2 regions of the Bacillus sp. D48C genome follow, and region 2 is predicted to be linked to the other one. Evidence: riboswitches for the same ligand, from Rfam matches in the RefSeq annotation. Region 2 holds a riboswitch; the other holds the start of a gene.
The links. Region 2 has a riboswitch for cyclic di-AMP ahead of ACLBXA_RS13980 (SipW-dependent-type signal peptide-containing protein). Riboswitches for the same ligand answer to the same signal wherever they lie in the genome.
Positions count from the first base shown of each region.

Region 1: it holds a riboswitch for cyclic di-AMP, as region 2 does, so the genes downstream of both, ACLBXA_RS21285 (APC family permease) here and ACLBXA_RS13980 (SipW-dependent-type signal peptide-containing protein) in region 2, are expected to answer to the same signal.

Region 1 covers NZ_JBKFAQ010000009.1:214,267-221,445, reverse strand. Annotated here, with positions in the region: gene ACLBXA_RS21310 (Nramp family divalent metal transporter) at 1-876, opposite strand, end outside; gene trhO (oxygen-dependent tRNA uridine(34) hydroxylase TrhO) at 1,356-2,315, shown strand; gene ACLBXA_RS21300 (hypothetical protein) at 2,473-3,948, opposite strand; gene panE (2-dehydropantoate 2-reductase) at 4,124-5,068, shown strand; gene ACLBXA_RS21290 (hypothetical protein) at 5,133-5,261, opposite strand; cyclic di-AMP (ydaO/yuaA leader) riboswitch at 5,402-5,548, shown strand; gene ACLBXA_RS21285 (APC family permease) at 5,693-7,179, shown strand, end outside.
Region 2 covers NZ_JBKFAQ010000004.1:401,971-409,149, reverse strand. Annotated here, with positions in the region: gene thiG (thiazole synthase) at 1-761, shown strand, start outside; gene thiF (thiazole biosynthesis adenylyltransferase ThiF) at 754-1,773, shown strand; gene thiD (bifunctional hydroxymethylpyrimidine kinase/phosphomethylpyrimidine kinase) at 1,789-2,601, shown strand; cyclic di-AMP (ydaO/yuaA leader) riboswitch at 2,687-2,834, shown strand; gene ACLBXA_RS13990 (hypothetical protein) at 2,928-3,314, shown strand; gene ACLBXA_RS13985 (hypothetical protein) at 3,331-3,561, shown strand; cyclic di-AMP (ydaO/yuaA leader) riboswitch at 3,822-3,967, shown strand; gene ACLBXA_RS13980 (SipW-dependent-type signal peptide-containing protein) at 4,067-4,171, shown strand; gene kdpF (K(+)-transporting ATPase subunit F) at 4,168-4,248, shown strand; gene kdpA (potassium-transporting ATPase subunit KdpA) at 4,268-5,935, shown strand; gene kdpB (potassium-transporting ATPase subunit KdpB) at 5,949-7,179, shown strand, end outside.

The sequences.
Region 1 (7,179 bases), on a different contig from region 2:
TAAATCTTCAACGTGCATACCGTTTTTAAAGAATAGTGCAGCTGCTACAATTAACATACTTGCATTAATTGCTCCAGCGATAACCATTGCAATAATAATATCGATAAATTCGAAACGAAAAATCTTTTTCTTTTGTTCGTCAGTTGTTCCAACCACGCGGCGTTGTGTTAATGCAGAATGCAAGTATATTGCATGCGGCATAACTGTCGCACCTAAAATCCCTGCTGCAAGTAATATACTGTCTACACCTTGGAATTTCGGAATAAATAGTCCTGAAAGAAGGGGACTTAATTCTGGTTTTGCATAAAAAACTTGGATCCCAAATGCTATTACTACAATAAAGATCATCCCTGTAATAATAGCTTCTAGTGAGCGAAATCCTCTGCGTTGAAACTCAAGAATAATAAATGATCCGACTGCTGTAATTAAAGCAGCTGGTAACATAGGTATTCCAAATAATAAATACAATCCGAGTGCTGCCCCGATAAATTCAGCTAAATCTGTAGCCATAATAACGAGTTCACCTTGTATCCATAAGCCGATAGACACAGGCTTTGGAAAGTTTTCACGAGCTATTTCAGGTAAATTGTTTCCTGTAGCAATTCCTAATTTAGCCGATAAAGTTTGGATTAATACAGCCATTAAGTTAGAAGCGAATATAACCCATAATAGTAAATATCCATATTGTGAACCAGCTGCGATATTTGTAGCAAAGTTGCCAGGATCAATATAAGCAACGGACGCGATAAAAGCGGGCCCTAAAAATGGTAACAGTCTTTTCCAGCCTTTTGTTTCTCCACTTAAAGCTAAGTGAGCTGATTGTACAGTTGTACTTTCAGAAGGGAGATGTTCATCTTTTGTTATATCTTTATTCATAGTAGTTTTCCCCTTTAAAATGTTAACTTGATGAAATTATTGTATTTATTCTTACTCATTATTTCAATACATTTAAATATGGTATGTGATAATTTCATTTGAACACGAAAGTTTCCTTAATGCAAATTATATGCCTTTATGCAATGGATGGTGTGATAATGTAAAATGAATTGGGAGTTTATGGTGTGATGACATGGGGAAACATAGTGAATTAAAGGGCTGTTTTTGAAATTTATGTGAACATAAAGCCGATAATACAGCATATTAATTGATGGAATTGCATTTGTATGATATATAATATATTGGGATTACAACATAACCATAGTGTTTTGATGTGTAATCTTGTTTTTTTATTTTTGTTAACTGATAGAAAATAGTATAAAGAAAAGAAAATGGGATTCATTTTCTTATTATATATGTTTTGATATGAACGTTAACTTATACATGATTTTAAAAATTAGATAGGTGGTAGAAATACATTGGCAACTACAAAACCATACAGAGTATTACTATATTACATGTACACAACAATTGAAAATCCAGAAGAATTCGCGGCAGAGCATTTAGAATTTTGTAATTCACTTGAATTAAAAGGAAGAATTCTTGTAGCAAAAGAAGGTATTAACGGAACTTGTTCTGGAACTGTAGAGCAAACAGAAAAATACATGGAAGCAATGAACAATGATCCACGTTTTGATGGTATCGTATTTAAAATAGATGAAGAAGAAGGGCATGCATTCAAGAAAATGCACGTACGTCCTCGTCCAGAATTAGTTACACTTCGTCTAGAAGATGACATTAACCCACACGAAATAACTGGGAAGTATTTAGAGCCAAAAGATTTTTATGAGGCAATGAAACAAGAAGATACAGTTATCATTGATGCACGAAATGATTATGAATTTGATTTAGGACACTTCAAAGGTGCGATTAAACCTGATATTGAATCATTCCGTGAATTACCAGATTGGATTAGAGAAAACAAAGAAACACTTGAAGGTAAAAAGATTTTAACTTATTGTACAGGCGGAATTCGTTGTGAGAAATTCTCAGGTTGGTTAGTTCGTGAAGGTTATGAAGATGTGAGTCAGCTTCACGGCGGAATTGTAACGTACGGAAAAGACCCAGAAGTACAAGGTGAGCTTTGGGATGGACAATGTTACGTGTTTGATGAGCGTATCGCTGTACCAGTAAATCAAAAAGAACATGTTATCGTTGGTAAAGACCACTTTACAGGTGAACCATGTGAGCGCTATGTAAACTGTTCAAATCCAGAATGTAATAAGAAAATTTTATGTTCTGAAGAAAACGAAGCGAAATATTTACGTGCATGTTCTCATAAATGTCGTGTAAGTCCACGTAACCGCTACGTAATACAACATGAATTAACGGAAGAGCAAGTAGCTGCTGCATTAGAGAAAATCGAAGCAGGGAAGTAAGCTGAATTCGTATAATAAAAAGGTACTCCAAGCTTTATTTTGGAGTACCTTTTTTGTTATACGGTTCTGTCATTTGTCGGTAATTCGATATATTTGAAAAATCGCTGATAAAAATTTCATTTACTGCAGCATACCACATATTTGGAAATAACCTTCTTTAATTTTTATCCTCTTTTTCTTTTACAGCAGACAGTACAGTTTGTTTTACCCATGCTTTTCTTCTTTTGTGCTGCACAGCCCATTGGTATAACCCTTGAGCCCCTAAAATAAGTGAAATGACAATGCCGCTAATCGCAATTAATAGAGCGAAAAATTCAAGAGGTGACGATATTTTGTTTGAATCGGTGTTTCTTAGAAGATCGATCATAGTAAACCCTAACATTTGGCCTACTACAGAGTAGAGCGTTAAAATTAATAATAAGAGACTATCTTTTTTTGAGGCGACATTTTCTTGATATTTAAACAAACTATCAAGATTTTGTTTCGCGTTCGAGTATAAAACCTCAATATTAAAAAGTTTTCTTAAGCGGAAGAAAATATCTTCACTTTGTGATTGAGATACTAATTCTAAAGAAAAATAATTAGCAGTGAACGAATTAATCGAATAAATTAATTTCTCTATTTCATTAGTATCTTGTTCAATATTTAGCTCAGCATAGGCGTTTGCCATTTTTAATAAAACAATTTTATGGAATAGGTTTAATAATAAAGCGTAATAAAATTCTCCGTACATTTGACTAGCAAGTTTATCGATTTCGCGTTCTCCTTCATTTGTTACACATGTAAAAATATGTTCTTCCATAATGAAATAACGATTTGGAGCCCATCTCTGGTAAGCGTGTTTTTTTAAATAGTTATGAATGTAAGGAAGGTTACTTGCACTCACATATGGCTTACCATCACTTGTTAATCCGGAAAGACTGGAAGTACGATAAACATCCACTTCATTAAGTTCCATACCTTCTTTTAGTGACAATAAAGTTTGGACGTACATTCTCTGGTCTTCAAAGAAAGGGAAGGTTTGAAAGTATGAACTTCTTAATCTCTTCTTTTCAAAGAAATCAGTTACGCCATGAAATAAATAACCAAAAATGAATTTCTCAACTTGGGAATACTTTTTTCCGTTACATTCAATACAAATAGACTCATTTGTATCAGTTTTAGTTTCAAGTACACGGAAGCGATCTGCGAATTCGATTGCTTCAGATAAAGTCATGTTTGGAGCAGTGTTTACTTCTGTTCGAATTGTTAAGAAGCCAAGTTCATAAGGACAAAGTGTTACATCAATAGAGTGTATCTTGAATGGAATTGAAATAAGGTTTGTTGTTAAATGTCCAGTTAAGTTAAGATCTTTTGAATAACGTTGCAAGCCCTTTTGATGCTCTGAGTGAGGAAAGAGAATTTTATTTGTAAATGAAAGATAGTATGCTTCCATATTTTGATGTGAAACTTTAAACTCCCCATAATATGTATTTTCATCATCGAGATGATCGAGCCGAAAAGGACGAAAATCGTTTTTTTGTAAGAAAGGGAACATATTTTGTTCATATCCAGTTTTAAACGAAAACGGGAATATAAATTGGAATATAGCTGTTGCTACACCTTTTTCCTCAATTGTTTGTATTGCCTCCATCTACATTGTTTCCTTTCCATATATGCTATAGAAACAACATGCCCAAATTTATTTGAAAATAACCACTGTTTTATACTCAATTGAGAGTGAAAATTCAGCTTATTTAGCAGAGGACATGTATAATGTTATGTATACTAAAAGTTGTAAAATTGTATTTTGAAAAGGGGGATGCTGTATGCGGATTTTAGTATTAGGCGCTGGTGGAGTCGGAGGGTTTTTTGGTGGCAGATTAGTCGAAAAGGGAGAAGATGTTACATTTCTTGTTCGTAGTAAACGGAAAAAACAATTAGAGGAAAGAGGACTTGTAATCCGAAGTGTTAACGGGGATTTTTCCTTCCAACCGAAATTAATAACGAAAGAAGAGAGAACTTCTCCATTTGATGTCATTTTATTTTCAACAAAAGCGTATCACTTAAACGAGGCTATTCAAGATTTGAAGCCGTTTGTTGGCGAAAATACTGTAATCATTCCATTGTTAAATGGTATCGCTCATTTATCACTACTACAAAAAGAATTCGGCGAAGAAAAAGTAATTGGCGGTTTATGCTTTATCGAGACGACGTTAAACGATCAAGGAGAAATTGTACAAACTAGTGCTGCCAACAGACTTGTGTTTGGAGAAATTAAGTCTCAAAATTCAGAGAGAGTAAAGCATATTTCTAAAGCATTTGCAGGTACGAAGTCTAGTTTTGTTTTAAGTGAAAATATTACGCAAGATATGTGGCATAAATATTTATTTATTACTGTAATGTCAGGTGTGACAACGTTAATGCGTGCACCAATTGGACCAATTCGTGAAAGTGAAGGCGGCCGTGATTTTATCCGTAATGTGTTTGAGGAATCTGTACAAATCATGAGAGTATTAGGAGCTCCAGTAAAGGAAAATATTGCCCAGGAACATATGAAAACGATTGATAAAATTTCGTATGATATGAAGTCATCGATGCAGCGTGATATGGAAAAGGGTTCATTTATTGAAGGGAAGCACTTGCAAGGATATTTACTGGATGTAGCAGAGAAATTTTCTATAGCGGCACCATTATTAGGAACTATATATCAAAATTTAAAGGTGTATGAAGAGATGACCTTTAACAAATCTGTAATAGAATTAGATGTATGAAAAAATAAAAAAGATAGCAATATATAAGTGTATTGCTATCTTTTTTATTTTTTTGTATGACAAATCATTTATTTCTTTTCGTTCTATCTGTCAAATTTATTTCCTGTTCACGTTTACCATATAACTGATTAATTTCATTTGCTACTGCATCTAAATATGAATCGGAAAAAATAGGCTTCTTTTCTTTAGACATATGGGTCTCCTTTGTGGATTTTTTAGTATTCATTATGTATATTTCTCAGCGGATTATGCGCAATCATTTTAATTTTTTTCTTATTAAAAATTTTTGTTTACTTTTTGAAAATAAAGGAGTATTATAATCCACAGTTTCAATTTTCTAAATCGCTGAAACCGCATGGTACGGGGGACCCGTTTTTACGGATTAGTACATAATCCGATGGGGTGAATCCTTGAAAAAGGTAGGGCTACTCATAGGCCCGAATCCGACAGCTAACCTCGTAAGCGTTATATTGAGAAGGAAGGTGGAGCTTGTGCGACAAAAAAAATAATGTCTACAAGTCTATTTCGCTATGGCTTGTAGACATTTTTTGTTTTCTGAAGAAATAGTTTACTGGCTGTAACAAGCAGAAAAGTTCGTACAAAATTATTGGAGAGTGGACAGCATTGGTTTCATCTATTAAAAGATTTTTAATTGGAAGACCGTTAAAATCAACGGAGCTTGGAGAACAAAAGCTTAATAAAACGAAAGCTTTAGCTATTTTATCTTCTGACGCATTGTCATCAGTTGCTTACGGTCCAGAGCAAATTTTAATTGCTTTAGCAGGTGTTGGAGCGATCGCCTATTGGTATTCCATTCCGATCGCTGTTGGGGTATTAGTATTATTGACAGCCCTTATTTTATCTTATCGTCAAATTATTTTTGCTTATCCGCATGGCGGGGGAGCGTATGTTGTATCAAAAGAAAATTTAGGGATGAATCCAGGCTTAATTGCTGGAGGATCTTTATTAGTTGACTATATTTTAACTGTTGCGGTAAGTGTGTCCGCGGGTACAGATGCAATTACTTCTGCGTTTCCTAGCTTACATGCACATAACGTAATTATTGCGGTTATATTTGTTATATTAATTACGATATTAAATTTAAGAGGAGTAACGGAATCAGCTTCCGTGCTAGCATATCCTGTTTATTTATTCGTTTTAGCACTATTTATATTAATTGGTGTGGGCATATATAATATTTTAACTGGTCATGTTTCACCTACTTTACATGCGCCGATTGGAACACCAGTTGCAGGAATTAGTTTATTTTTATTACTAAGAGCATTTGCATCAGGTAGTTCTGCTTTAACAGGTGTTGAAGCAATTTCAAATGCAATTCCGAACTTTAAAGATCCTGCGCCAAACAATGCTGCAAAAACATTGCTTGCAATGGGTGCATTACTTGCTGTGTTATTTTCAGGAATTGTATTTTTAGCTTATTATTACGGAGTGACTCCGAGTAAAGAAGTAACAGTTGTTTCTCAAATTGCTGAACAAACATTTGGACGTAATTTCATGTACTATTTCATACAAGGTACAACAGCTTTAATATTAATTCTCGCTGCTAATACAGGCTATTCTGCATTTCCTTTATTAGCGGTTAACCTTGCAAAAGATAAATTCATACCGAGAATGTTTACGATTAGAGGAGACCGTTTAGGTTACTCAAACGGTATTATTATACTTGGAGTTGCTTCGATTATTTTAATTGTAGCTTTCCAAGGACAAACAGAACATTTAATTCCACTATATGCAGTAGGTGTATTTATTCCATTTACACTTTCTCAAACAGGGATGGTATTAAAATGGCTTCGGGAAAAACCTGAAGGATGGGCTTTAAGATTAACGGTTAATTTAATTGGTGCAGTTATTAGTTTTATCGTAATGAGCATGTTCTTTTTAACTAAATTTGCACAAGTTTGGTCGATACTTATTTTCTTACCTGCAATCATCTTCTTATTCCACAGAATTAAGAAGCACTATGATGCGGTAGGTGATCAGTTAAGTTTAAAAACTTGTGAACCACTTGTTCCGATTAAGGGAAATGTAATCGTCGTTCCGGTAGCTGGTATGACTCACGTAGTAGAAAATTCATTGAACTATGCTAAGGC
Region 2 (7,179 bases):
TTGGACCATTTTCATTTCATTCTAGACTTTTATTAGGAACAGGTAAATTCCCTGATTTTGACGTGCAGCAAAAGGCAATTGACGTTTCTGAAGCTGAAATTTTAACGTTTGCAGTACGTCGTATGGATATCTTTGATGCAAAGCAACCTAATTTATTAGAGAAACTTGATGTGAAAAAATATACGTTATTACCAAATACAGCAGGGGCAAAAAACGCTGAAGAGGCTGTTCGTATTGCAAAATTAGCAAAAGCCTCTGGGCTTTGTGACATGATAAAGGTAGAAGTTATTGGTGATGATAGAACGTTATTACCTGATCCGGTAGAAACGTTAAAGGCATCTGAAATGTTACTAGAAGAAGGATTTATCGTACTTCCGTATACATCTGATGATGTTGTATTAGCACGTAAATTACAAGAGCTTGGCGTGCATGCGATTATGCCAGGAGCATCACCAATCGGTTCAGGGCTTGGTATTGTAAATCCATTAAATTTGAGCTTCATTATTGAACAAGCGACAGTACCAGTTATCGTTGATGCCGGTATTGGTAGTCCAGCTGATGCGGCATTTGCAATGGAATTAGGAGCGGATGGTGTGTTATTAAATACGGCTGTGTCAGGAGCAAAAGATCCTATTAAAATGGCACAAGCAATGAAATTAAGTATTGAGGCAGGACGTTTAGGATTTGAAGCAGGTCGTATTGCACGTAAGCGTTGTGCAACTGCAAGTAGTCCTTTAGAAGGAATGAGCGTAGTTGAATAATCGATATTCTCGCCAAGAACTATTTTCTCCAATTGGAGAAGAAGGACAGCAAAAGATAAGAGAAAAGCATGTGCTTATTATCGGTGCAGGTGCATTAGGTAGTGCAAATGCAGAGATGTTTGTAAGAGCAGGTGTTGGCAAGATAACAATTGTTGACCGTGATTATGTAGATTGGAGTAATTTACAAAGACAACAATTGTATGCAGAGAGCGACGTAAAGAATAATCTTCCAAAAGCTATAGCGGCTAAAAAACGTTTAGAAGAGATCAATAGTGATGTAACAATAGAAGCTCTCGTTCAAGATGTAACAGCTGAAGAGCTAGAAGAACTTGTTACAAATGTTGATGTAATGATTGATGCGACTGATAATTTTGAAACACGCTTTATTGTAAATGATATAGCACAAAAATATTCTATTCCATGGATTTACGGTGCATGTGTAGGTAGTTACGGTCTTTCTTACACAATCCTTCCTAGTAAAACACCATGTTTATCATGTTTATTACAGTCGATTCCGCTTGGCGGGGCAACATGTGATACAGCGGGTATTATATCACCTGCTGTATCTCTCGTCGTTTCTCATCAAGTAACAGAAGCTCTTAAACTGTTAGTAGAAGATTACGAATCACTGCGAGATGGACTTGTGTCATTTGATGTATGGAAGAATGAATATTCATGTATGAATGTGCAAAAGCTTCGTAAACACAATTGTCCTTCGTGCGGAGAGAATGCGATATACCCGTATTTAAATAAAGAAAACACATCGAAAACAGCAGTTTTATGCGGGCGAAATACAGTTCAAATTAGACCACCTCATAAAGAGGAAATGGATTTTGAGAGGTACAAAAAGCTGCTGGATGATCGTGTAAATGATTTAAATGTAAATCCATATTTATTATCATTTTCTGTGGAAGAAAAGAGATTAGTTGCTTTTAAAGATGGTCGTGTACTCGTACATGGAACGAAAGATATAAGCGAAGCAAAAACGATTTATCATCGCTATTTTGGATAGAAAAGGATGAGTGGGATGAAAGTGAATAAAGCTTTAACAATTGCAGGGTCTGATAGCGGCGGCGGTGCTGGAATTCAGGCAGATTTAAAAACATTCCAAGAGCTTGGTGTATACGGAATGACGGCTATTACGGCAATTACTGCTCAAAACACGCTTGGCGTTCAAGGGGTATATCCTGTTCCGTTAGAAGGTATTACAGAACAGCTGAATTCAATTGGTACGGATTTAACACCAGATGCAGTGAAACTAGGAATGTTATTTAGTAGTGAAATAATTCAAATTGTTGCAGAACAAATTAAAAAGTTTGGCTGGAATAATATTGTGCTAGATCCCGTTATGATTGCAAAAGGCGGTGCATCATTATTACAGCAAGAAGCAGTTCAAGCATTAAAAGAATATTTATTACCAGTAGCAACTGTTATAACACCGAATGTCCCAGAAGCAGAAGTGTTAACTGGGATGGAGATTCATAATATTGAAGATAGTAAGGAAGCTGCAAAAGTATTGCACGAATTAGGTGCTAAATATGTGCTTATGAAGGGCGGACATGCAGAATATCAAGGTAATGAAGTAATTGATTTCCTCTTTGATGGAGAAAAATTTATTGAGTTTAGAAGCGAGCGAATTCCTTCAAAGCAAACGCATGGAAGTGGGTGTACATTTGCTTCAGCGGTTACAGCAGGACTTGCGAAAGGATACTCAATTAAAGATGCTGTTCAAGAAGCAAAACGATTTATTAGTATAGCAATTGAAGAGCCATTGAATATTGGTAGTGGTCATGGACCGACGAATCATTTTGCGTATAAAGTGAATAGAACGCGTGTATAGATAAGTGAAAAGCCAGTTTTATAACTGGCTTTTTTTCTGTTTACTTTTTCAAAATACAGGAGTAATATATCAGCCAGAATATATTTTTTTGTAAACGCTGAGTCCAATTATATGGAGCGGAGGAACCAATTTGTGCGTCTGCACTAGGGGTGAATCTTTCAAATTTGAAAGTAGGGCTACTCTCAAAGTCCGAATCCGACAGCTAACTTCGTAAGCGTCTTGAGAGAGGACGGTGCCATGATGGATACATCACTTCATCGATCTGATTAGTATAGGGGAATATCAATCTATGTTTGATTTCTTTTATACTAAGGAGGATGAGGTACATGGAACTAACACTTATTTGTGTTGGAGAAGAAAGTAAGGTAGATAGTTTAAGAGATCTAGTATCATTTCAACATGAGTTAATTATTTTTACGGCAAATGAAGAGATAGCGGCTGAAGTTAGGAATTGTGGGTTTGATTGGACTTATAGTTGCAGTAAGGAGCAGGACTTTACTAGTATTTGTGAGTGTATTAAGAAGGTGATTTTACTAGGAGATGAGCTTCCAATCGTTAGTTTCTTCACAGAACACATTCGCTTTTCTTTTCAAGCACCTATTACTGTTGTTACAAGGAATAAACGATATCCAGCGAGGCTCTATGAAACAATTGGAGCTAAATTTGTCGTGTTTACGAATTGTGATAATATTTCTTTTTTATTTTTTGAATAGGGTGGAGGAAAAGAAGATGAAAGTGTTGTTACTAGGAGATATAGCGAATCGTTGGGCGATATCAGTAGAGCGAGTTCAAGAATTGGTGGTGCTGGATCCTATTTTTCCAAGGCCCTATATCATATTGCCATCGAAAGACGCTTTATATTTAAAAACAGATGTTATCGAATATGAGCAGCTACATGCAGAATTGTCACAAGTTTATATTCGCGGGAGAAATTTACGTGCTTTTTTACGAGGAGAATAAATAGTGAAATAAAAAGAGCGAATGCTAAGTGCAACAAGCTATGCACTTTATGTCATTCGCTCTTTTTATTTCGTATCGAAAAGATCATTTCTGTGAAAATGAAAGAAAAGACGAGTAAATAGATGAAAGAATATTAATAATACTCAATGTAAGCGTTTAAATAGATGGATATTTTCTTATTTTCAGTAATTTACCCCTTTACAAGTGAAATATAGAGGAGTATATTTACTCTCATAAATCATTCATAAAATTTCCAAAAAAACCTAAAATCGCTGAGTTCCAGAAATGGAGCGGGGGAACCAATTTTGTGCATCGTCACTTGGGGTGAATCTTTCAGTTTTGAAAGTAGGGCTACTCTTTAGGCCCGAATCCGACAGCTAACCTCGTAAGCGTTTAGAGAGGAGGTTTACTTTTTGTTGTTCATTTTTTGAACACTGAGTAGAGCTCAGTGTTCTTTTTTAATATTTAAATGGTAAATTTTAACAAAATGAAGAGAGGGATAGTTATGTTAGATGTTGTAATGGTCGGGATTTTTATTTTATTAGTTGCATCGATGGCAAGTCTTGCAAGTTGGTCAGATAAAGTTGTGAAAGAAGGAAAGCAATCATGATGATTGTCTTATCGGTTATAGTCGCAGCAATTACAGTGTATTTAGTGTATGCATTATTAAATCCAGAGAAGTTTTAATTAGGGGGAATCATTCATTATGATTTGGGTTGCAGTCATTATTACAATGCTCTTGTTTATTTTAGTAGCAAAGCCAACGGGGATTTATTTAGAGAAAGCTTTTCAAGGTAGCAAAACGCTAGATAAAGTATTCGGGCCTTTTGAAAAACTTATTTTTAAAATTACAGGTGTAAAAGCATACAATCAAACGTGGAAACAGTACGCATTATCATTAGTTTTACTCAATGGATTTATGATTGTTGTCGTATATTTCATTTTCAGATTACAAGGTGTGTTGCCGCTAAATCCAGCACATATTGAAGGAATGGAGCCTACGCTCGCTTTTAATACAGCAATTAGTTTTATGGCTGATACAAACTTACAGCATTATAGCGGTGAAAATGGTTTATCTTATTTATCACAATTAATCGGAATTACATTTTTAATGTTTGCAGCACCGGCAACGACATTAGCACTCGTTATGGCATTTATAAGAGGACTTGCTGGAAAAGAACTTGGTAACTTTTTCGTTGATTTTACGAGAGCGTTAACGAGAGTGTTTCTTCCTATCGCATTTATTGCGGCACTAGTTTTTGTCGCACTTGGCGTACCACAAACGTTAGATGGGGCGGTTACAGCACAAACGATTGAAGGTGCAAAGCAAAGTATTTTACGCGGACCTGTTGCATCATTCGTTTCCATTAAGGAACTTGGAAATAACGGCGGTGGATTTTTCGGAGCAAACTCTACGCATCCTTTCGAAAATCCAGGACAAATGAGTAATATTTTGCAAATGATGCTTATGATGTTATTACCAACAGCACTTCCATTTACGTACGGACGAATGGTCGGAAATAAAAAACAAGGCCGCATCCTTTTCGTGTCACTATTTATGGTATTTTTACTAGGGTTTATAACGATTACGACATCTGAACTAAACGGGAACCCGGCATTAAATGGAATGGGTATCGAACATGTACAAGGAAGTACAGAAGGGAAAGAAGTACGATTTGGAACAGTATTTTCTTCACTATACGCAACAGTAACGACAGCTGCTGAAACAGGCGCTGTTAATACGATGCATGATACGTTAACACCAATTGGTGGTCTAGTTCCCCTCGTAAATATGATGTTAAATACAGTGTATGGCGGAGTTGGAGCAGGCTTTGTAAACATTATTATGTATGCAATTATCGCGGTGTTTATATCTGGGTTAATGGTTGGACGGACACCAGAGTTTTTAGGTAAAAAGATTGAAGGTAAGGAAATGAAATTAATCGCAGTCACGATTTTATTTCATCCATTGCTCATTTTAGGATTTTCGGCATTAGCTCTTTCAACAAATTTAGGAACGGATGCTATTTCTCATTCCGGTTTCCACGGTTTAACACAAGTTGTATATGAATATACATCGTCAGCTGCGAATAACGGATCTGGATTTGAAGGATTAGGAGATAATACACCGTTTTGGAATATTACGACTGGTTTAGTTATGTTTTTAGGACGCTACTTCAGTTTAATTACGATGCTAGCTGTGGCAGCTTCGTTGAAAGAAAAAACGGTAGTGCCAGAAACAGTTGGAACGTTCCGTACAGATAATAGTTTATTTGGTGGCATCTTCATCGGAACAATTGTAATTGTCGGTGCATTAACATTTTTCCCGATGTTAGTACTCGGACCAATTGCAGAATTTCTTACATTGAAGTAATGGAGGGTAAATGATGAGACCGGTAGTAGTAAAAGAAAAACAATTAAATAAGTCACAAATACATGCTGTAGAAGATGAAGTTAGACAAGCGAAAACGATGGATCGTGATATCGTAACACATGCGATGAAACAATCCGTTGCGAAATTGAATCCGAAAGTCATGATAAAGAATCCGATTATGTTCGTTGTGGAAATTGGGTTTATCATTACGTTCATTTTATCTTTTCTTCCAAGCAGTTCTAGTAGTATACCAGGATGGTTTAATATAACAGTTTCTCTTATTCTATTATTTACAGTTTTATTTGCGAATTTTGCAGAAGCATTAGCAGAGGGTCGTGGTAAAGCGCAAGCCGATTCTTTAAAGCAGTCGAAGAAAGATGTGTTTGCAAATGTTGTAAAAGAAAATGGAGACATTGTCCAAGTTTCAGCAACTGATCTTAGAAAAGGTGATGTTGTTATCGTAAAACAAGGAGAAATGATTCCGAATGATGGTGAAGTAATCAAAGGATTAGCGTCTGTAGATGAATCTGCAATTACAGGAGAATCAGCTCCTGTAATAAAAGAAGCGGGTGGTGATTTTTGTTCCGTAACAGGTGGAACGATGGTGGTAAGTGATGAAATTACAATTGTTATTACGAGTAATCCTGGTGAATCATTTATCGACAAAATGATTTCTTTAGTAGAAGGAGCTGCTCGTCAAAAAACGCCGAATGAGATTGCTTTAAATACAGTATTAACGAGCTTAACTCTTATCTTCTTGATCGTCGTTGTGACGTTGCCGATTTTTACAAATTATTTAGGTTTTCAAATTGATACAGCTGTACTCGTAGCATTGTTAGTATGTTTAATTCCAACGACAATTGGTGGTTTGCTATCAGCGATTGGTATCGCTGGGATGGACCGGGTGACAAAATTTAACGTGTTAGCGATGTCAGGGAAAGCAGTAGAAGCTGCGGGCGATATTAATACAATTATTTTAGATAAAACGGGTACAATTACTTTTGGAAACCGGATGGCTCATACATTATTGCCTGTAGGAAATGAGACGATTGAGCAAGTAGGGAAATGGGCCGCGATTAGTTCAGTTTTAGATGAAACACCAGAAGGTCGATCAGTTATAGAATATGTAAAAACGAAAGCTATATCATATAATCGAGAAATTGCAGAGCAAGGTGATTTTGTTCCGTTCAAAGCAGAAACGAGAATGAGTGGTGTGGATTTACAGGATGGAACGAAAGTGAGAA